4 regions of the Neobacillus sp. SRL179 genome follow, and region 1 is predicted to be linked to each of the others. Evidence: riboswitches for the same ligand, from Rfam matches in the RefSeq annotation. Region 1 holds a riboswitch; each other region holds the start of a gene.

What was found. A riboswitch is a leader RNA that binds a small molecule or an ion and turns the genes downstream of it on or off. The one in region 1 is predicted to bind S-adenosylmethionine.
Region 2: linked by a shared signal. The riboswitch ahead of AC4E8C_RS03265 (5-methyltetrahydropteroyltriglutamate--homocysteine S-methyltransferase) and the one ahead of AC4E8C_RS19525 (methionine ABC transporter ATP-binding protein) in region 1 are both predicted to bind S-adenosylmethionine.
Region 3: linked by a shared signal. The riboswitch ahead of AC4E8C_RS03385 (methionine ABC transporter ATP-binding protein) and the one ahead of AC4E8C_RS19525 (methionine ABC transporter ATP-binding protein) in region 1 are both predicted to bind S-adenosylmethionine.
Region 4: linked by a shared signal. The riboswitch ahead of AC4E8C_RS18980 (methionine biosynthesis PLP-dependent protein) and the one ahead of AC4E8C_RS19525 (methionine ABC transporter ATP-binding protein) in region 1 are both predicted to bind S-adenosylmethionine.

The regions. Positions count from the first base shown of each region.
Region 1 covers NZ_OZ481792.1:3,918,787-3,923,895, reverse strand. The annotation lists gene AC4E8C_RS19540 (nuclease-related domain-containing protein) at 1-585, opposite strand, end outside; gene AC4E8C_RS19535 (hypothetical protein) at 859-1,212, shown strand; SAM riboswitch class I at 1,293-1,394, shown strand; gene AC4E8C_RS19530 (O-acetylhomoserine aminocarboxypropyltransferase/cysteine synthase family protein) at 1,456-2,772, shown strand; SAM riboswitch class I at 2,907-3,015, shown strand; gene AC4E8C_RS19525 (methionine ABC transporter ATP-binding protein) at 3,166-4,191, shown strand; gene AC4E8C_RS19520 (methionine ABC transporter permease) at 4,184-4,852, shown strand; gene AC4E8C_RS19515 (MetQ/NlpA family ABC transporter substrate-binding protein) at 4,867-5,109, shown strand, end outside.
Region 2 covers NZ_OZ481792.1:659,368-664,476, forward strand. The annotation lists gene fabF (beta-ketoacyl-ACP synthase II) at 1-372, shown strand, start outside; gene AC4E8C_RS03255 (MFS transporter) at 440-1,615, opposite strand; gene AC4E8C_RS03260 (DNA alkylation repair protein) at 1,891-2,598, shown strand; gene AC4E8C_RS03265 (5-methyltetrahydropteroyltriglutamate--homocysteine S-methyltransferase) at 2,656-3,759, opposite strand; SAM riboswitch class I at 3,856-3,963, opposite strand; gene trpB (tryptophan synthase subunit beta) at 4,161-5,109, shown strand, end outside.
Region 3 covers NZ_OZ481792.1:686,147-691,255, reverse strand. The annotation lists gene AC4E8C_RS03390 (helix-turn-helix domain-containing protein) at 74-1,888, shown strand; SAM riboswitch class I at 2,050-2,150, shown strand; gene AC4E8C_RS03385 (methionine ABC transporter ATP-binding protein) at 2,287-3,318, shown strand; gene AC4E8C_RS03380 (methionine ABC transporter permease) at 3,308-3,958, shown strand; gene AC4E8C_RS03375 (MetQ/NlpA family ABC transporter substrate-binding protein) at 3,976-4,818, shown strand; gene AC4E8C_RS03370 (M20 family metallopeptidase) at 4,910-5,109, shown strand, end outside.
Region 4 covers NZ_OZ481792.1:3,813,086-3,818,194, forward strand. The annotation lists gene AC4E8C_RS18960 (YjcZ family sporulation protein) at 1-87, shown strand, start outside; gene AC4E8C_RS18965 (disulfide oxidoreductase) at 175-588, opposite strand; gene AC4E8C_RS18970 (DsbA family protein) at 590-1,294, opposite strand; gene AC4E8C_RS18975 (lactonase family protein) at 1,489-2,547, shown strand; SAM riboswitch class I at 2,652-2,762, shown strand; gene AC4E8C_RS18980 (methionine biosynthesis PLP-dependent protein) at 2,903-4,015, shown strand; gene metC (cystathionine beta-lyase) at 4,015-5,109, shown strand, end outside.

The DNA of each region.
Region 1 (5,109 bases):
GTGCGAAGAAACTAATTTATTTGCTAAACTCTTGTGGCGCCCAGTTAAAGTGGATGGTCTATCGTTTATTCTTTTCATAAACCTAGGAAGTTGATTTGGATAAAGAATGGGTTTATTCTGAGGGGCTTGATATAAGGTAAACTCGGGGTTAATAAACACAACATACGGTTCAATGGAGATTCGGTTTCCAATTTTATGGAGCAACTGCCGCAACAAGGATTCACTTCGTTCTAGTTGTAAGAGTGGGTTATTTATTTCCTTTTTTGTAACCATGTGATAGAATCGACCATTTTCAAAGAAATAATCACCTTCAAAATTCTTCACTTCAAACAGGTATAGTGGCTCTTGGGAAATCAGCACCGAATCTAGTTGGAATTTCGCCCCACTTGTCTCTAGGCGCAAATCATTTACAATCAAACTTTGACATCGAAGCTTCTCTGTTAAAGAATCAAACATCACCTCACCTTCAAACCCCTTTACGAGATTATAATAGCGCTGTTTCCACTCTTCCTCTAACACCATGTGTTTGTTTAAAACTCTTAACATTCTAATTTCATCAGACTCAGTTCTTGGTTTATAAAACATATTTCACCTCCTACTCTATTTTATTAAAAAGGGATAGATCTCCGAAGATGAATATTTGAATACTTTTTGACAAAAATTTCTATCTTTTGACCAGGAGCTGTCGAGCAACAGAATGTGGATACACCTTATCTATTTATCCAACAAACCTCATAATCCGACATATTTCTCAGGAAATTTCCAAAAGACCAAAAGAATTGTCGAGCGGTTTATTGGAGGATTCCCTCATATACTGCGGAATTACTACAATATAAAATGTAGACCGGAGTGGTAGGGATGATAGAATTAGTTGAAAATTTTATAGAAAAATTCTACGAAGCAGGACATGTACTTTCATTAATCCAACAGGCTGATGTGAGGGTCACCATAAAATGCGAGCTGGAAACAGTTCAATTAGAAATTAAACACGGCTCCATCAGTATTCTGCAAAATCATGAAGTTCCACAGGGCAATTACGAAATCCGAGGAAACAAGCAGGCCATGAAACAACTGTTTGAAGGAACGAGTAGACTGCGGGATTTAGAACATCGAGGTCAGCTAAGCATAGCTATGCCGCTTAGAATTACCCTATTGCTAGAATCCCTCTTCTTTTTAACAAAAGCACAGCAAAATTTCGCAAAAGTAATTTAATCAAAGGTATTGACTCGGAATTAAACTTACTGTATTGTTTATTTAAAATATTCAATCAATTGCAACAAATGAATGACATATTCATATCAAGAGCGGCGGAGGGACTGGCCCTTTGAAGCCCGGCAACCGGTTTGAAACACGGTGCTAATTCCAGCAGAGCTAAACACTCTGAGCGATAAGAAGAGCGCACCCCCTCTTCTTAAAGAAGTGGGGGTTATTTCATAAAAGGGAGGAACGAATGTAATGGCAGAAAATCAAAAGAAATATCGCTTTGAAACTTTGAGTGTTCATGGAGGGTTGTCACCAGATCCTGTTACGGGTGCCCGGGCAGTACCAATTTATCAAAATAATGCTTATCAGTTTAAAAATACAGAACATGCGGCCAACTTATTTAGCTTAGCAGAGCCGGGCTACATATACACGAGGATTCATAATCCGACGACCACTGTTTTTGAAGACCGAGTAGCATTATTAGAAGGGGGAGTTGGAGCTTTAGCTGTTGCCAGCGGGATGGCTGCGATTACCCTAGCGATTTTAAACGTTGCTGAAGCTGGTGACGAGATTGTCTCTGCCTCCAATCTATATGGCGGCACCTATAATTTATTGGCCGTTACCTTACCGAAATACGGCATCAATGTAAAATTTGTCGATGCTGAAAATCCGGAAAACTTCCGGGCTGCTATTACCGAAAAAACGAAAGCAGTCTTTGCAGAAACCATCGGAAACCCAAGCTTACGGGTACTCGATATTGAGAAAGTAGCCAATATTGCTCATGAAGCTGGTGTTCCGCTTATTATTGATAATACATTTGCAACACCATACCTGTGCAGACCAATTGAACATGGGGCTGATATTGTTGTCCACTCTGCAACAAAATGGCTTTTAGGGAATGGAACATCAACGGGGGGAGTTATTGTGGATGGCGGTCATTTTGATTGGAATTCCCCTAAATTCCCTGGCTTTACGACACCTGATGAGAGCTATCATGGTCTTGTCTATGCAGAGGCATTAGGCGCTGTTGCTTATATTATTAAAGCACGGGTTCAATTATTACGTGATTTAGGTCCTGCTTTAAGTCCGCAAAATGCCTTCCAGTTTACACTAGGACTGGAAACTCTGCATGTACGGATGAAGGAGCATGTAGCCAATACAAAGGAAGTGGTTGAGTATTTATTAAACCACCCTGCGGTTGAATGGGTCTCTTACCCTGGCCATGCCTCGCACCCTGATAATGAATTAGCCAAAAAGTATTTACCAAAAGGTGCAGGGTCCATGGTAGTGTTTGGAATAAAAGGTGGAAAAGAAGCAGGAGCAAAACTCATCAATTCGTTATCACTTTGGGCACATGTGGCAAATGTTGGGGATGCCAAGAGTTTGATTATCCATCCCGCAAGTACGACCCACCAGCAGTTGGATGCCGATGGGCTTAAAGCAGCCGGGGTAGGAGAAGATTTAATCCGTCTCTCAATTGGAATTGAAAATGTAGAGGATCTCATTGATGACCTCGAAACAGCGATAGAAGCAGCAACAGGTTTAGCTTCATTGAAGGCTAAGGCCTAGGTTTTCCTTCATACATTTATTCGAAAAATGAAGGATTTTTCGTTGACACCTCTTTTTATTAGTGATACGATAATTTTCGTACTATAATTTACTCAAATAATTTAACGTGTTAATTGAATATAAAATGCTGTTTACTCTTATCAAGAGAGGTGGAGGGATGTGCCCGATGAAGCCCGGCAACCGTCAATATTATTATTGAAATGGTGCCAATTCACACAAAGCGTCAGCTTTGGGAGATGGGAGAAAGGATTGTTTTTTTGATGCCTTTCTGCCTCTGCAGAAAGGCATTTTATTTTTCAAAAATAGTAGAATCATTTCCGTTATACAGTCAAACCCTATATTCAAAGAATCTTTCTAAAATTAGGTATTCTAGATAAAAAGTAGGTGAACTAAGTGATTTCAATTAAAAATGCCAGAAAGATATTCCCTACCACAAAAGGTGAACTGAAAGCTGTCGATGATGTAAACCTTGAAATACAAGATGGCGAAATCTTTGGTGTAATTGGTTATAGTGGTGCTGGGAAGAGTACCTTAATCAGAATGCTGAATGGACTGGAACTGCCGACAGAGGGAAGTATTACGGTCGCGGGCCGTGTTATCTCTAAAATTAGGGGAGCGGAACTGCGGAAGGCACGTCAGGAAATCAGCATGATTTTTCAACATTTTAACTTACTTTGGTCCCGAACAGTTAGTCAAAATATTGCCTTTCCGCTTGAAATTGCTGGTGTGAAAGGGCCGCAACGAAAGAAAAAAGTGGCAGAGCTGATTAAGCTGGTTGGTTTAGAAGGACGAGAAAATGCCTATCCCTCAGAGTTGAGCGGCGGGCAAAAGCAAAGGGTAGGAATCGCAAGGGCACTAGCAAATAATCCCAAAGTATTGCTTTGCGATGAAGCAACATCCGCTCTTGATCCGCAAACAACGGATTCTATTTTGGAATTACTGGTCGATATTAATAAGCGCCTCGGCTTAACGATTGTCTTGATTACACATGAAATGCATGTGATTCGAAAAATCTGTCACCGTGTCGCTGTGATGGAAAGCGGTAAGGTAGTGGAACTTGGATCGGTGCTGGATGTTTTTAAAAATCCGCAGCAGCCCATCACGAAACGGTTTGTGCAACAAGTATCGGAACCGGAAGAAACAAAGGAAGCTGCCCAACACCTGTTGGAGCAATATCCTTCAGGACAGATTGTTCAACTAACCTTTATTGGCAAGTCAGCCGAGCAGCCGCTGATTACGAACCTAATCAGGCAGAATAATGTGACCGTTAATATCCTACAAGGGAAGATTTCACAAACCCAAAACGGCTCATATGGTTCCTTATTCATCCACATCGATGGGGATGAAAAGGAAGTAATCGAAGCTGTTGATTACATTCGTTCCCAGCAGGTTGGAGTGGAGGTGGTCACAAATGATTAAACACTATTTACCAAACGTCGATTGGCTGATTATGTGGGAAGAAACAAAAAACACTATTTATATGACGGGGATATCGGTTATTGCTACATTTATTCTTGGTATTATCCTTGGACTAATTCTATTTCTAACCTCAAAAGGGAATCTGTGGGAAAATAAACCGGTTAATACGATTATTGGGGCAATTGTTAATATCTTCCGCTCAATACCGTTTATTATCCTCATTGTATTGTTAATCCCATTCACAACGTTCTTAATTGGAACTATGATTGGCGAAGATGCAGCATTACCAGCGCTAATCATTGGTGCGGCTCCGTTTTACGCTAGAATGGTCGAAATTGGCCTGCGGGAAATTAATAAAGGTGTCATTGAAGCAGCCAGGTCGATGGGGGCAACAACCGGAACAATAATTTGGAAGGTGTTGCTGCCAGAATCCATGCCTGCACTTATTTCTGGGATTACCGTTACGGCGATTTCATTAGTAGGCTTCACGGCAATGGCGGGTGCGATTGGGGCCGGCGGTTTAGGGAATCTCGCTTACAACTATGGATTCCAACGCGGTCAAAATGACGTAACATTAATTGCTACTGTCATCATTTTACTAATAGTATTTGTGATTCAAGTCATAGGTGATTTTATCACTTCAAAATTAGATAAACGATAAAAGGAGAGGTCAACATGAAAAAATGGTTAACATTACTTTTAGCATTAACATTAGTATTAGCATTAGGTGCTTGTGGGAAATCAGAAGATAAAACAGAAGGTACTAGTGAAAAAAGCAATACAACAGAATTAGTAGTTGGAGCTTCAACCGTACCCCATGCTGAAATTCTTGAAAAGGCAAAACCAATTTTAAAAGAAAAAGGCATTAATTTAACTATTAAAACATTCACTGACTATGTATTACCTAACAAAGCATTA
Region 2 (5,109 bases), 1.8 Mb from region 1:
GCCGGAATCTCCACCAATCAGGTGGACTATATCAATGCACATGGTACGTCCACCTATTATAATGATCTGTACGAAACGTTAGCCATTAAAGAAGTATTTAAAGAACATGCCTATCAACTGGCAGTGAGCTCTACCAAATCAATGACCGGACATTTGTTGGGGGCAACGGGTGCGATAGAGGCCATTTTTTCAGTGTTAGCCATACAGGATGGCATCATTCCCCCAACGATTAATTATGAAACACCAGATGAAGAACTTGATCTGGACTATGTTCCAAACGTGGCAAGGAAAAAAGACATTCAGGTCGTGCTGTCAAACTCATTGGGATTCGGCGGGCATAATGCGACGTTGATTTTTAAAAAGTATATTTAAGAGACATCAAAAATATTATAAAAAAAAGAATCCCGACGCCAAAGGGTCAGGATTCTTTTTTTGATTCTTATGCATGTTGCGAGATGGCATTCTTTTTCTTTGCCCAACTATAAGTTAGGAAGAAGCAGCCAATCAAAATAATCGCGCCGAACGTAAACGGTATAGACATATGCCAGTCAAATAGAGTTCCGGCTAGTGCCGGCCCTATCATATTGCCTAAACTCATATAGGAATTATTCATTCCCGCAGCATAACCTTGTTCATCGCCGGCAATTTTCGAAATTAAGGTATTAACTGCTGGGCGTATTAAGGTCGTCGCAGTCGAGAATAGAGTTGCAACTAATAGAATAATGAAAAAGCCGCTAACGTATAACATGCCATACATACTAAATGCCGCAAGAAGTAAAGCAAATAGAATAATTTTCATTTCTCCAAAGATCGCAAATAGTTTATTAAGTGCGAAGGCTTGAATGATTACACCGACAAAGCCGCCCACTGTCAGGACAATCGCAATACCATTTGGAGTAAAATGTTGTTTATACGTCAAAAACATGGACAGCGTTGATTGGAAGTTGGCAATCCCAAAAGAGAAAACAAACACAACAATTAATAAAACAAAATAGCTTGTTTTAAAGGAACGGGCCATTTGTTTAAATAAGTTCTCTCCCTTCCCTTGATCTTTCAAAACTGGTTTGATATAGGGGAGGATGACGAAAGATAAAATCCCAGCTATTACGGTAGCGGAACCGCCAAAGTAAAACGGAAAATGCAAGCTTACATTTGAGAGGAACCCGCCAATCCCAGGTCCAATCATAAATCCTAGTGAGATCGCAGCCCCAATCAAACCCATGGCTTTCCCACGTTCTTTAAGGGTGGTGATATCAGCCACATAGGCCATAACGGGTGGGACGATAAACGCTGAACCGATCCCCGTAAAGAATCTGCAGACATAAAGCATCCATAGCTCTGAGGATAACCCGAAGAAGATTTGGGAAATACCATTCACGAAAAGTCCGAAGACGATTAAATTTTTACGTCCATGCCGGTCAGATAAATTTCCCGCCATGGGAGAGAAAATAAACTGAGCAAAAGCAATAATAGCAATGATAAAGCCTAAAGCTTGTCCAGCGGCTCCAAAGGTTTTCAAATAGCTTGGCATAACAGGAATGATAAGTCCAACCGCGCTAAACGTAATAAACATATCAAACATTAATAAATACAATGGTAATTTATTTGATTTCATTCATGTCTCTCTTTCTGCATATATTTCGTAACCAAAAATAATTGTGTATGGATAAAGATTATACAACGGTTTAGGGGGTTAAACAATAAAAAGGTACCTGACACCCGCAGTGTATCATAAACCAGAATTTATTAAAACTGGAAAAATATTTGATATAATTCAAATAGATTCCTTTTTCTGGGGTTAAATAAACATATCATTAAGGGTAATATGAAGTTGTAAAAATAAATATAAAGTTCAAGACAATTTGTTTATAAAGAAGGAAGTGCTAAACGATGGATTTCGAAACGGTTATGCAGGAATTGGAAGCACTCGGAAAAGAACGAATGAAAAAGATTTACCTAAGCAATGGTGCACACGAGCCGCTTTTTGGGGTAGCTACAGGGGCAATGAAGCCACTTGCAAAGAAAATCAAGAAAAATCAGCCTTTAGCTGAGCAGCTTTACGCCACTGGGAACTACGATGCTATGTACTTTGCTGGTGTTATCGCGGATCCAAAGACAATGACAGAGGATGATTTTGAACGTTGGATTGAGGATGCTTATTTTTATATGCTGTCAGATTTTGTGGTGGCCGTAACTCTATCCGAAACCGATATTGCACAAGCGGTGGCTGATAAATGGATTGCAAGCGGGGAAGAACTTAAAATGTCGGCAGGCTGGAGCTGTTACTGCTGGCTTTTGGGTAATCGGCCGGACAGCGAATTTAGTGCAGACAAAATTGCCAGGATGCTAGATCAGGTAGAAAGTACGATTCAAGATTCACCTGAACGTACAAAATCTTCTATGAATAATTTTATTTACACAGTCGGGATTTCCTACGTGCCGCTCCATGAAAAGGCGGTTGAAACCGCAAAGGCAGTAGGTCCAGTCGAAATCAAGCGGGACAACAAGAAAAACAGTATACTGCTTGCTTCAGAAAATATCCAACAAGGAATAGATAAAGGAAGAATTGGTTTTAAACGCAAATATGTCAGGTGTTAGCAAGCATGGGGACGGTTCTTCTACACCATTTGGTGCAGAAGAACCGTCCCCCATGAACTAATTCCAAACATCCTGTGCAATGCTAATCACATGGCGTACTTTGTCCCATTGTTGTTCTTCTGTTAAGAGGTTTCCTTCTTCTGTGGAAGAGAAGCCGCATTGTGGGCTCAAGCAAAGTTGATCCAATGGAAGATATTGATTGGCTTCCTTTATTCTTGCTTTTATTTTTTCTGGATTCTCGAGGTCGCCGAATTTCGATGTAATTAATCCCAAGACAATTCGCAGGTCATTTCGCTTAACATGACGAAGGGGTTCAAAGCCGCCTGAACGTTCATCATCAAACTCTAGGAATAAGCCATCCACATTTAAACCGCCAAAAATGATTTCAGAGGCAAAATCATATCCGCCTGTTGAAGTATAAGTAGATTGGAAGTTTCCTCTGCAAATGTGCATCGTAATAACTAAATCTTCGGGTTTGTTCGCAATCGATTCATTAATCGCTCTAGCCAATGTTTGGGCTAAGTTGGCAGGCTCAAAACCATCCTTTTTTAATTTGTCTCTGCCTGTCTCTGAGAACAACGATGCCCATGAAGTATCATCTAATTGCAAGTAGCGGCAGCCGGCATCATAAAAGGCTTGAATCGCTTTTTGGTAGGCACGAATTAAATCATCTACAAATTCATCTTGATGTTCGTAAACATCACTAATTCCCTGACCACGGACAATTAACATATTAGGACTTGGGATCGTAAATTTCGCGACATGGTCACCGGCAATGCTGTGTAAGAATTTATAATCCTCTATCATTGGATGGTTACCGAAGTCAATTTTTCCTGTTACCTTGACCCCGTGTGCTCTCGTTTCCACTCCGTTAAATTGTAATCCTTTTTCTGTTTGGACAAACTCAACCCCTTCAAGTCCGCCGAGAAAATCAAAATGCCACCAAGCGCGTCTTAATTCTCCATCCGTTACGGCCTGTAAACCGACTTCTTTTTGTTTTTCTACCAGGCGGATTATCTCTTCATCTTCAATCTGACGTAACTGTTCGGCCGTAATTTCACCGTTTTGTTTTTGTAGTCTCGCTTTTTTCAATCGTTCCGGTCTTAAAAAACTTCCCACATGATCAGCTGTAAATGGTGCTTTCACTAATGTTTTAGTCAAGGTAATCCGCTCCTATTCTAGTAATTCATATTGAAAAAAATAAAAACCTCTTCTTAGATAAGAAGAGGTTTGATTATAAATAAAAGGTATACACTCTTCTTATCTTCAAGCTTACACATAAGCTTCTGGAATTAGCACAGTCCACATAATAAGGCTGTTGCTGAGGTATCGCAGGGCCAGTCCCTCCACCTCTCTGGATAAGATTTTGAAATATTAAATTAATGATTATCCTAAAGCTATTTTAAGAGAATGTCAATAAAAAAGTGGAAACGGGGGCAGCCGCACAAAATGACTTGCATAATAGTTTGCTTGAAAAGAACAACGTGTTAAAATATATTTGAAAATTCGGTTATTTTTTTGAGGCTAAACCAAAATATAGTTGAGAAGGAGACGAGAAGAGGATGGAAAGAACGAGTGTAGAGAGCAAAGGGTATTTTGGTGAGTTTGGAGGAAGTTTTGTTCCAGATGACTTGCAGATTGTCATGAACGAATTAGAGGAACAATTTTATCGGTATAAAGACGATCCGAAATTTATTGAGGAGTATAAATACTATTTAAAAGAATATATCGGGAGAGAAAATCCACTTACATTTGCCGAGAATTTAACGAAGCAAATTGGCGGAGCGAAAATTTACTTAAAACGGGAAGATTTAAATCATACAGGAGCCCACAAAATTAATAATGCGCTGGGACAAATCTTGTTAGCAAAACGAATGGGCATCAAGCGGATTATTGCGGAAACAGGAGCTGGGCAACACGGTGTGGCAACGGCAACAGCCTGTGCCATGTTTGGGATGGAATGTGTCATCTATATGGGCAAGTTAGATACCGAACGCCAGGCGCTGAATGTGTTCCGGATGGAATTGCTCGGAGCAAAGGTGATTCCGGTGTCAAAGGGGCAAGGGCGTCTAAAAGATGCAGTTGACGAAGCATTAGGAGACCTAGTCCAAAACTATAATAATACATTTTATCTATTAGGTTCTGCCGTCGGACCACATCCTTATCCAACCATGGTCAAACATTTTCAGGCGATTATAAGTGAAGAGTCCAAACGTCAGGTCCTTGAAAAAGAAGGAAAACTGCCAACTGCAGTGATTGCCTGTACGGGCGGTGGAAGTAATGCGATTGGTGCATTTGCCCACTATATTGATGAAAAAGATGTTCGGCTTATTGGGGTAGAACCAGCGGAAGCTCCGACCTTAAGTCAGGGTGTTTCAGCCGTCATCCATGGATTTAAGTGTTTGACGCTATTAGATGAAAATGGCGAGCCGCAGCCAACCTACTCAATTGCAGCCGGACTTGATTATCCAGGTGTGGGTCCTGAGCATAGCTACTTAAAAAACAGTGGCA
Region 3 (5,109 bases), 1.8 Mb from region 1:
GTGGATAAACAATGTGGATTTCAACACTGTTTATTTAACCTAGTTGTTACAATCCACAGTGGAGGTTTTGTAAATGGAAAAGGGTTCCTTTCTTAAAGAGTTAAAGCTGGAAAATCAGAATGCCCAACATGCTCTGATCAATATGATTGAAAGTTTTCAAGCCATTAACTCTTCACTTGAATTAGACGAAGTTTTGAAAAAAATAATCCACTCCGCCATCAATATTGTCCAGAACGCCGATGCCGGATATATCCAACTCTATGACAAAATTCTAAATAAGCTCGTGATCAAGTCCTTCGTTGGTTTTAACGATCATATCCAATTTTTCAAGGTAAATGTGGGTGAGTCCATTACAGGAAGAGTCTATCGGGACAGTAGTGTAAGTTTGATAGGAACAAAAGCAAAAATCTATGAAAGTATGTTTGACTTAAGAAAAGAGAATATTGACTGTCTTGAGATCGCACATGAGCATCGAAATATTAAGTCTATATTATCCGTTCCCATTTCTTTTAGAAGCAATAAAATTGGCGTCATGACGCTTCACTGCTTTGATAAAGAGGATGGTCTCAACGAAACAGACCTCCTTTTTTTGCAGAGTTTTGCTTCTCAAGCGGCTATTGCCATCCATAATGCTCAATTACATATGGAGGTCCAAAAAAGCCTGGATGAAGTCACGTTTTTATCAAAAAAGCTCACGGATGCCAATAGTTTGTTGGCAAAGAGAACAGACATTCACAATCTCCTAACCAGGTTGTCGATGCAAAACCGAGGACTGGATTCCATTATCGTTGAAATGAATAAATTGATGGATAAGAAACTATTCTTCTTAGATTATCTTTCGGGAGAATGCAAACCCGATCATACTATTTCCTTCCACAAAAGCTTAGACGATCTCTTACTTCTTTTTACCAATAAAACCAAGCCAGCCTATGTTTCCATCTATGATTCCATCCAAACAGACTTCTATATTTACCCGATTAGGTCCGGATCCATTTTTTTAGGATGCCTAATCGTTGAAGCCCCTAGCGGCATTTCACCGCTTGACTGCTTAATCCTTGAACAAGGGGCCCCTATTCTCTCTTTAGAAATTATGAAGCTGCGGTCACAAACGGAGATTATGTATAAAAAGACCTATGAAGCCTATCAACAATATCTAAAGACAAAAAATCTCCAACAATTAGAAATACTTGCAGAAGATTTAGGTATTCAACCCCATTCTTTTCACATGACGGCTTTAATCGAGCTTGATGGCATTCCCGATCTGCAATCACTTGAAAACCACGCCATGCTGCTGCTCACACACCTGAAGAAGAAGTTACCTATAAAAAACAGGCTTCTTTTTAACTATAATAACAAAATTACCATTTTTTCCACCTCACTTAACGGAGACAATGAAGGCCACTTTATTGAGATGGTGGAGAGTGCCATTAGTTGGTGGAATCAGCAGTTTCCAGTATCAGCTAGAGCGGGGCTCTGCACAGGACATTATTATCCAGAACAAGCAGAAGAAAATCACGGAAAAGCCGAAAAGGCCCTTCTTCAATTAAAAAAACAAAAGAAAAAGGGCGTCCTGCATTACAGGGATATCGGGATCAGCCGGCTATTTTTGCATCACCACTCAGAAGAAATCACCTCGTTTCTAGAAGAAACGTTTTCTGAAGTTTGGAAGGATCAACATAAATACGGGGAACTTTTTCATACTCTTTTATCGTTTATCCAAAATAATCGTTCTATGACCAATACGGCTATCGACTTACATATTCATGTAAATACACTCTATAACCGGATTAAAAAAATCGAGGAAATTCTTCAATTAGATTTTAATCATTTTGAAGACTATTTAAAGGTGCAAATGGCCGTCTATCTCTATAAATCCTATATTAAATAAGATCAAGCGCGGCCCCAAAAATAGCCCAAAATATATAGTAAGCCATGCATCAGGGGGCAGGTATCAAAAATATTTTTTCAAAAACACTAGACATTTTTACTATAGTGCGATAAATTAATAAACAAGTTAAATTACTTAAAAAAGTGAATAAATTATAAATTTTCTTATCCAGAGAGGTGGAGGGACTGGCCCTTTGAAGCCTCGGCAGCGGAATCATATTGATTCTGTGCCAATTCCAGCAAGTGTACTTGAAAGATAAGAAGAGGATCTCCAGTTATTTAAATTCGCCCTCTTCTTATGTCTGAAGAGGGCTTTTATTATTTGTTGAATAATATTGGTTTTCACTCCCTGCTTGAAGTTTTACATAAAGGGATACTTCCCTCAAAGGAGATTACAGCATGATCGAATTTCAGAATCTTAAAAAGATTTACAAAAGCAACGGCCAACAAGTTGCCGCGTTGAATGGAATTGATTTAAAAATTAATAAAGGGGAGATATTTGGGGTCATTGGATTCAGTGGTGCGGGGAAAAGCTCACTTATCCGCTGTGTAAACTTACTAGAGCGTCCGACTTCAGGTAATGTGATTGTCGATGGTCATGACCTCACATCTCTTTCCGTAAAAGAAGTGCGGAAGATTAAGAAAAACATCGGGATGGTCTTCCAACATTTTAACCTATTAAACTCTAAAACAGTCTTTGCAAACGTGGCAATGCCCCTCGTGCTTGAAAAGCAGCCAAAGGAAATCATCAAAAAACGGGTTCAGGAATTATTAGAATTTGTTGGCTTGGCTGATAAAGCCGACTATTATCCTGACCAGCTTTCCGGAGGACAAAAGCAAAGAATTGGGATTGCTAGGGCACTGGCAACCCAGCCATCTATTCTCCTTTGTGATGAAGCTACATCAGCTCTCGACCCGCAAACCACGAGTTCAATTCTTCAGCTTTTGAAGAAAATTAATCAGGAATACAACATTACGATTCTCCTCATCACGCACGAAATGGCGGTAATCAGAGAAATCTGCGACCGAGTCGCAGTGATTGAAGCGGGAAAAATTATTGAAGAGGGGACAGTATTTGACGTCTTCTCAGCACCAAAGACACAAACAGCCAAGAACTTTGTCAGCACTGTCATGAACGACCAGCTGCCAGATTCAATCCTAAAAGTCATTGAAAAACATGAAGGAATGAACAAGGTTTTTCGTATCAATTTTGTCGGCAATTCTGCCGGCCAGCCGCTGCTTTCCGAGCTTGCGAAGCAATTTGATATCCATATCAATGTTTTGTTTGGCAACATTACCGAACTTCAAGGTACCCCATTTGGAAACTTAATCGTAGAGTTCCAGGGGGATGACAACGAAGTCATTCGGGCACTAACCTATATCAACGAGAAGAACATCAGTGTGAAGGAAGTGATTGCACATGCTAGTTAGTTCAGATCAAATCATTACAGCTTTAATGGAAACCATTCAGATGGTTGCCTTCTCGCTAGTATTTTCCGCCATTCTTGGATTACCGCTTGGAATTTTACTAGTTGTCACGAGGAAGGGCCACATTCTTGAGAATATCCCGTTTTTCACGATCTTAAGTGGGATTATTAATATTTTTCGCTCAGTTCCGTTCATTATTCTATTAGTGGCGATCATTCCGATTACACGCTTTATTGTCCATACGTCCATCGGAACGGCGGCCGCCATTGTACCGCTCGTCTTCTATGCAGGTCCTTACATTGCAAGATTAGTAGAGAATTGCTTGTTAGAAGTTGATCCTGGTGTCATTGAAGCAGCTGAGGCCATGGGTGCAACCCCGTGGCAAATTATTACGAAGTTTCTTGTTCCAGAGGCACTCGGTTCCCTCGTTCTCGCGCTTACCATTGCGACCATCGGGCTAGTCGGTGCCACCGCCATGGCTGGCACAGTCGGTGGCGGCGGAATCGGTGATCTAGCGATTACATATGGTTACCAGCGTTTTGATACGATCACGATGATTATAACCGTAGTCATTCTGATTGTGATTGTTCAAGGATTACAGTCATTAGGCAATATAGCAGCAAAGAAATTAAGACGTAGATAACGTAGGAGGAAAACAACATGAAAAAATTTTTATTCACCATTATTATTGTTGCATTAGCCGTATTGGGGGCTGGATGCTCTAGTCAATCAAAAGATAAAGCAGCTTCTGGTAAAGAGTCCGTAACGGTCAAGCTTGGGATTAGTGGAACGGATACGCGCCAGTGGGATTATGTAGCCAAGAAAGCAAAGAAAGAGGGCATCAATATTGAAATTGTAAAATTCTCTGATTATGTTGCTCCAAACACCGCTCTTGCTGAAGGTGAGCTTGATGCGAATGCATTCCAGACAGTGGCATATTTCGATGTCTTCATTAAAGAACATAAACTCGATCTTGTACCAATTGCCACAACGGTTCTTGCTCCAATGGGGATCTACTCTGACAAATATAAAGATGTAAAGGATATTCCGGATGGTGCCAAAATTGCTGTACCAAATGACGCATCTAACCAAGGCCGTGCATTACTGCTTCTTCAAGAAGCTGGCCTAATTAAGTTACCTAAAGACTTTGATCCAAATGGCTCACTTGACCAAGTGAAAGAAAATCCAAAAAATATTAAATTCGTTCCAGTGGTTCCGGCCCAAACGCCGCGCGTATTACCAGACGTAGCCGCTTCTGTTATCAATAATGGTGTTGCAAATGATGCCGGTCTTAAGCCTTTAAAAGATGCCATTTTCCATGAAAGTGAAACAGCTACACCATACATTAATATTATTGCTGTAAATAAAAAAGACAAAAACAACAAGACCCTTAAGCGAATTGCAGAACTTTTCCAAGAAGAGGACACAGCGAAATTTATTGAAAAAGAATACGATGGGAATTTAATCCCGACTTTTGTTCCTTTAAAAAATATCGGTTGGTAGGATGATCATACTTTTAAAACTACTAACTAACAATCTTAAGAGGTTTTTGCTCAAGCAGCAGGAACCTCTTTAAAAATGGAGGAGAGACAACATGACCGTATCAGTGCCATCATTCACAGCATTAAAAGAAACCATTATTACTAATGTAGAAAGCAATAAAGAGCGTTACCTTTCCACAAGCCACCAAATTCATGAAAAGCCGGAAATCGGCAATGAGGAATTTTTTGCATCCGGCTTATTAACGGACATTCTTGAAAGCGAAGGATTTGAGGTTGAAAAGGCTGTTGCCGG
Region 4 (5,109 bases), 110 kb from region 1:
AATAACAATAACGGTTTTGCTTTAATCGTTGTGTTGTTTATTCTTTTAATTATTGTTGGAGCTTCTTTTATGGGCAGCATGTACTAATCGTTACCCTATCAGCTTCAACATAGCAAAAGAAAGAGCGGTAAACCCAATTGGTTCACCGCTCTTTCTTATACACTTTTATAACGTTTATTCTTCTTCTTTGTCGTTCCGCGCAATTATAACCAAGCTCACTGTAATAATCGTAAATGCAACAAATGCCAACAACGGAATCGTGATAAAACCCAGCCAATTTATGTAATCTTTAGAACATGGCACACCGGTCGTACACATTTCAAATTGCTGTAAATAGGGGATTTTTTGTAGTACCGTATGATACCCGGAGATGAGCATCCCAATGATCGACAATGGCAATACATACCTGTAAATTCCCTTATCATTACGATAAACGGCAATCCCTAAAATGATGGCTAGAGGATACATAAAGATTCTTTGGTACCAGCAAAGGGTGCAGGGAATAAAATGCATCACTTCACTAAAATATAAACTGCCAAGTGTGGCAATAATCGCGGCCACCCAGGAGAGTAATAATGGTTTATTCATTCTACTTCGCCGCTTTCTCTACCATATCTTTTAAGTCATCAATGGTTTGTCCTTCAAATAACTTACCATTTACGAAAATAGTTGGGGTACCCGTAACACCAAGTTTTCCGGCATACTCCATATCCTGATCAAATGCCTTTTTGGACCTTTCAGCTCGGAAATTTTCGACAACCTTCTTCACATCTGCCTCACTAGCCACTTCTTTTAATGTCTTAGTTAAGAAGTCCTCAGTAAAAATATCCATTTTTTCCTTTTCTCGTTCAGCTGGCTGCAAGGCGAAAAGACGATCATGGAACTTCCAGAAAGTTTCGTTCCCCAGCTCTTGAAAAACAGATTCTGCAAATTTAGCAGATCGGGTTGAATCCACATTTATAAAAGCATCATTCATAAAGTAAAACTTGGCCTTCCCAGTATCAACCAGCTCTTTTTGAATGGTCGGCACGACCTGTTCGGAAAAGTTTTTACAGTTTGGACATTTATAATCACCGAATTCTATGATTGAAACAGGTGCAGACTCCTCACCTAAGAATGGTTGATTATTATAGTTTATTTTAACCCCCGTTGATTCTTTCTTTTCCTGTTCTTTAGATAGATTTCCGAATAAAATAAGCGCCAAAACGCAAACCGCAACCAAACCAATCACCCAAAAAACGAACTTTGATGAAGATTGTGGTTGGCTTTTTGTATTTTTTTTATTCTTTGCCATAATCAAACCCCTTTAATTTGAAGTATTACATTAAATATTACTTAACTTACTTAAGATTGCAAACAAAACCTTTTATCATCCATTTTTATTAGTAAAAATCGACATATCTTACATATTTCAAGCAAACTCTTGAGTAAATATGAAATAGTTTTGATACAATAACAGGTAGAAATTTTAATGAGGAGCGTAGATATATGACAACAAATAATGAATTCAAAGGTTTTATCGGAACATATACAAAAGGCGACAGTAAGGGCATCTATTCCTTCACCCTTGATACACAGGAGAAAAGGATTAAGGACGTAAGCGTCGCAGCAGAGCTTGGGAATCCAACATATGTATCAATCAGTTCAGATAACCGTTACCTTTATTCAGTTATTAAAGAAGGGAATGCTGGAGGTATTGCTGCTTTCTCTATTGAGGAATCGGGCAGCCTGACCGCCATTAACAGCCAATTAATAGAGGGGGCACCACCTTGTTATGTTAGTGTGGACAGCAACAATCGGTTTGTGTTTGGGGCCAACTACCATAAAGGTCTTGTGCAATCCCATCTTATTAACCAAGAGGACGGCTCAGTCTTACCTTATGCCTCCATCAGGGAGCATGAAGGATCCGGCCCAGACCCAAGGCAGGAAAAGCCTCACACTCATTATTCTGATCTGACACCTGATGAAAAGTATCTTGCCGTGTGTGAATTAGGAATTGATGCTCTAATTACCTATTCAGTGGAAGAGGATGGTACTCTTACTAAGGTAAATCTTTTACCATTGAAAGCGGGAAGCGGCCCAAGACATCTTGTCTTCCATCCAAATGGCAAAATCGCTTATATCATGACAGAGTTCAGCTCTGAAGTAATTGTTTTATCTTACCATCCGGAAAATGGCCATTTTACAGAAATTCAATATATCTCTACATTGCCTGACGATTTTAAAGAAAATAATCAAGGCAGTGCGATTCATATTTCTTCTGATGGAAGATTTGTTTATGCTGGCAATCGCGGTCACAACAGCATCGCTCTCTTCAGCGTAAATCAAGACTCAGGTGAGTTAACCTTTATTGATCATACTTCCACAGAAGGTGATTGGCCACGTGATTTTTCACTTGACCCAACTGAAAAATTTGTAGTTGCTTCCAATCAAGAATCGAGCAATCTTGTTTTATATGCGCGGGATGAAAACACAGGGAAACTCACTTTAATTCAATCAGATATTGTTGTTCCCTACCCTGTTTGTGTTAAATTCTTACATGTCTAAGAATCGAAGAAAGTTCTCCTTTTATAAAAATTGAATCAGTCGTAAAAACAGATTGACACAATAGCTAATTTGTAGTAAATTTTATAAATAATCTAAATATTGATTTCTTATCAAGAGAGGTTGAGGGAATGGCCCTGAGACGCCTCAGCAACCTTCAATGTTTCTTTTCATTGAAAAGGTGCTAAGTCCTGCAAATTTCGTTTGCAAGATAAGAAGAATGATACTTTGTCGTGTTAACAAAAAGTCTTCTTCTTATAGAAGACTTTTTTTCTTTATATGAAAGCTTTAGTACCCTACAGCACTAAAGTTAGACAACAATACAGTCCCATACTTAATTGAACAAGGAGTGTCCGTCATGTACAAAATTGATACGAAATTAGCACAAATAGGAAACCGTAGTGAAACAGCTACAGGCGCGGTTAATCCGCCTGTTTATTTTTCAACAGCCTACAGGCATGCAGGAATTGGGCAATCAACAGGTTTTGATTATAGTCGAACAGGGAACCCCACTCGACAGCTCCTTGAAAAAACGATTGCTGATTTAGAGGGTGCAGATCAAGGTTTTGCTTGTAGCTCAGGGATGGCAGCCATCCAGCTTATTCTTGCATTATTTGAATCTGGAGACGAATGGATTGTAAGTGATGATTTATACGGTGGTACATACCGTCTCTTAGAAAAAGGCTATAAAAAATGGGGCTTGAAAACTCAATATGTCAATACCTGTTGTCCAGAAGAAATTGAAAAGAAAATAACGCCAGATACTAAGGCTATTTTCTTAGAGACACCAACCAATCCGTTGATGCAGGAATCAGATATTGCAGCGGTTTCTGAGATTGCTAAAAAACATAGCCTATTGTTAATAGTAGATAACACATTTTATACACCACTACTACAAAAGCCAATTGCACTTGGGGCGGATATTGTCATTCATAGCGGAACGAAATATTTAGGAGGTCATAATGATGTCCTCGCTGGACTTGTGGCTGCAACAGGAAAGGAACTTTGTGAAGCATTGGCCTTCCATCATAACGGTGCCGGTGCAGTTCTAAGTCCTTTTGATTCTTGGTTATTAATGCGCGGGATGAAAACTTTGTCGCTTCGAATGGAAAGACATGAAAAAAATGCAAAGGATATTGTCGAATTCCTTACTCAACATGACGCCGTTGCAGATGTGCTTTACCCAGGAAAAGGCGGAATGGTTTCCTTTAGGGTTCAAGACGAAACATGGGTAAATCCATTCTTACAAGGTTTACAGCTGATTTGTTTTGCAGAAAGTTTAGGCGGAACAGAAAGCTTTATTACCTATCCGGCTACTCAGACACATGCAGATATTCCTGAAGAAATTCGTACTCAAGCAGGCGTTGATAACCGTTTATTGCGATTCTCCGTGGGAATTGAAGATGCACAAGATATTATTGAAGATTTACAACAGGCTTTTGCCAGAATTAAAGAAGGAGTGATTGCATAATGGCATACGAAAAATATAGTTTTGAAACCAGGCTTCTTCATAATAAGCACAAGATTGATCCTATTACTGGGGCTGTTAGTGTACCAATTCAGCATGCATCTACATTTCATCAAGCTGATTTCGATCAGTTCGGAAAGTATGATTATGGCCGTAGTTTAAATCCAACCCGGGAAGCACTTGAAGATGTGATTGCAGAGCTTGAGGGTGGAATTAAAGGGTTTGCCTTTGCATCAGGGATGGCAGCCATTTCCACAGCCTTCCTGCTTCTATCCTCTGGTGACCATATTGTGATTACCGAGGATGTGTATGGCGGTACATTCCGAATGGTCACTCAAGTTCTTTCGAGACTTGGGATTGAACATACCTTTGTCGATATGACCAATTTAGAGGAAGTAAAAGCAGCGATTCAGCCAAATACTAAAGCATTTTATGTGGAAACACCGTCAAATCCTTTAATGAAAGTAACAGATATTAGAGCGATTAGCGAAATTGCGATAGAGATCGGTGCATTAACATTTGTTGATAATACATTCCTTACTCCCTACCACCAAAAGCCGTTGGCACTGGGGGCAGATGTTGTCCTTCATAGCGCAACAAAATTTTTGGCTGGCCATAGTGATGTCGTAGCCGGACTTGCCGTTGTTAAAGATGAAGAGTTGGCTAAACGATTAGGATTCCTACAAAATAGCTTTGGAGCTATCTTGGGTGTTCAAGATGCCTGGCTTGTATTAAGGGGAATCAAGACGCTGAGTGTTCGCCTGGAGCAATCACAAAAATCAGCGATAAAAATAGCAGAATTTTTAGATGCACATCCCCTTGTAGAAAAGGTTCATTACCCAGGGCTGGAAAGCCACCCGCAATATCAAATTCAGAAAGAACAAGCAGATGGTCCGGGAGCTGTTTTATCCTTTGAATTAGCTACCGAAGATGCCCTTCGCACCTTTATAGCTAATGTAGAAATCCCTGTTTTTGCGGTAAGTTTAGGTGCAGTAGAATCCATCCTTTCTTATCCAGCAAAAATGTCCCATGCCGCCATGTCACCCGCAGAACGTGAAGAGCGCGGAATTACGGATGGCCTTGTCCGCTTATCAGTG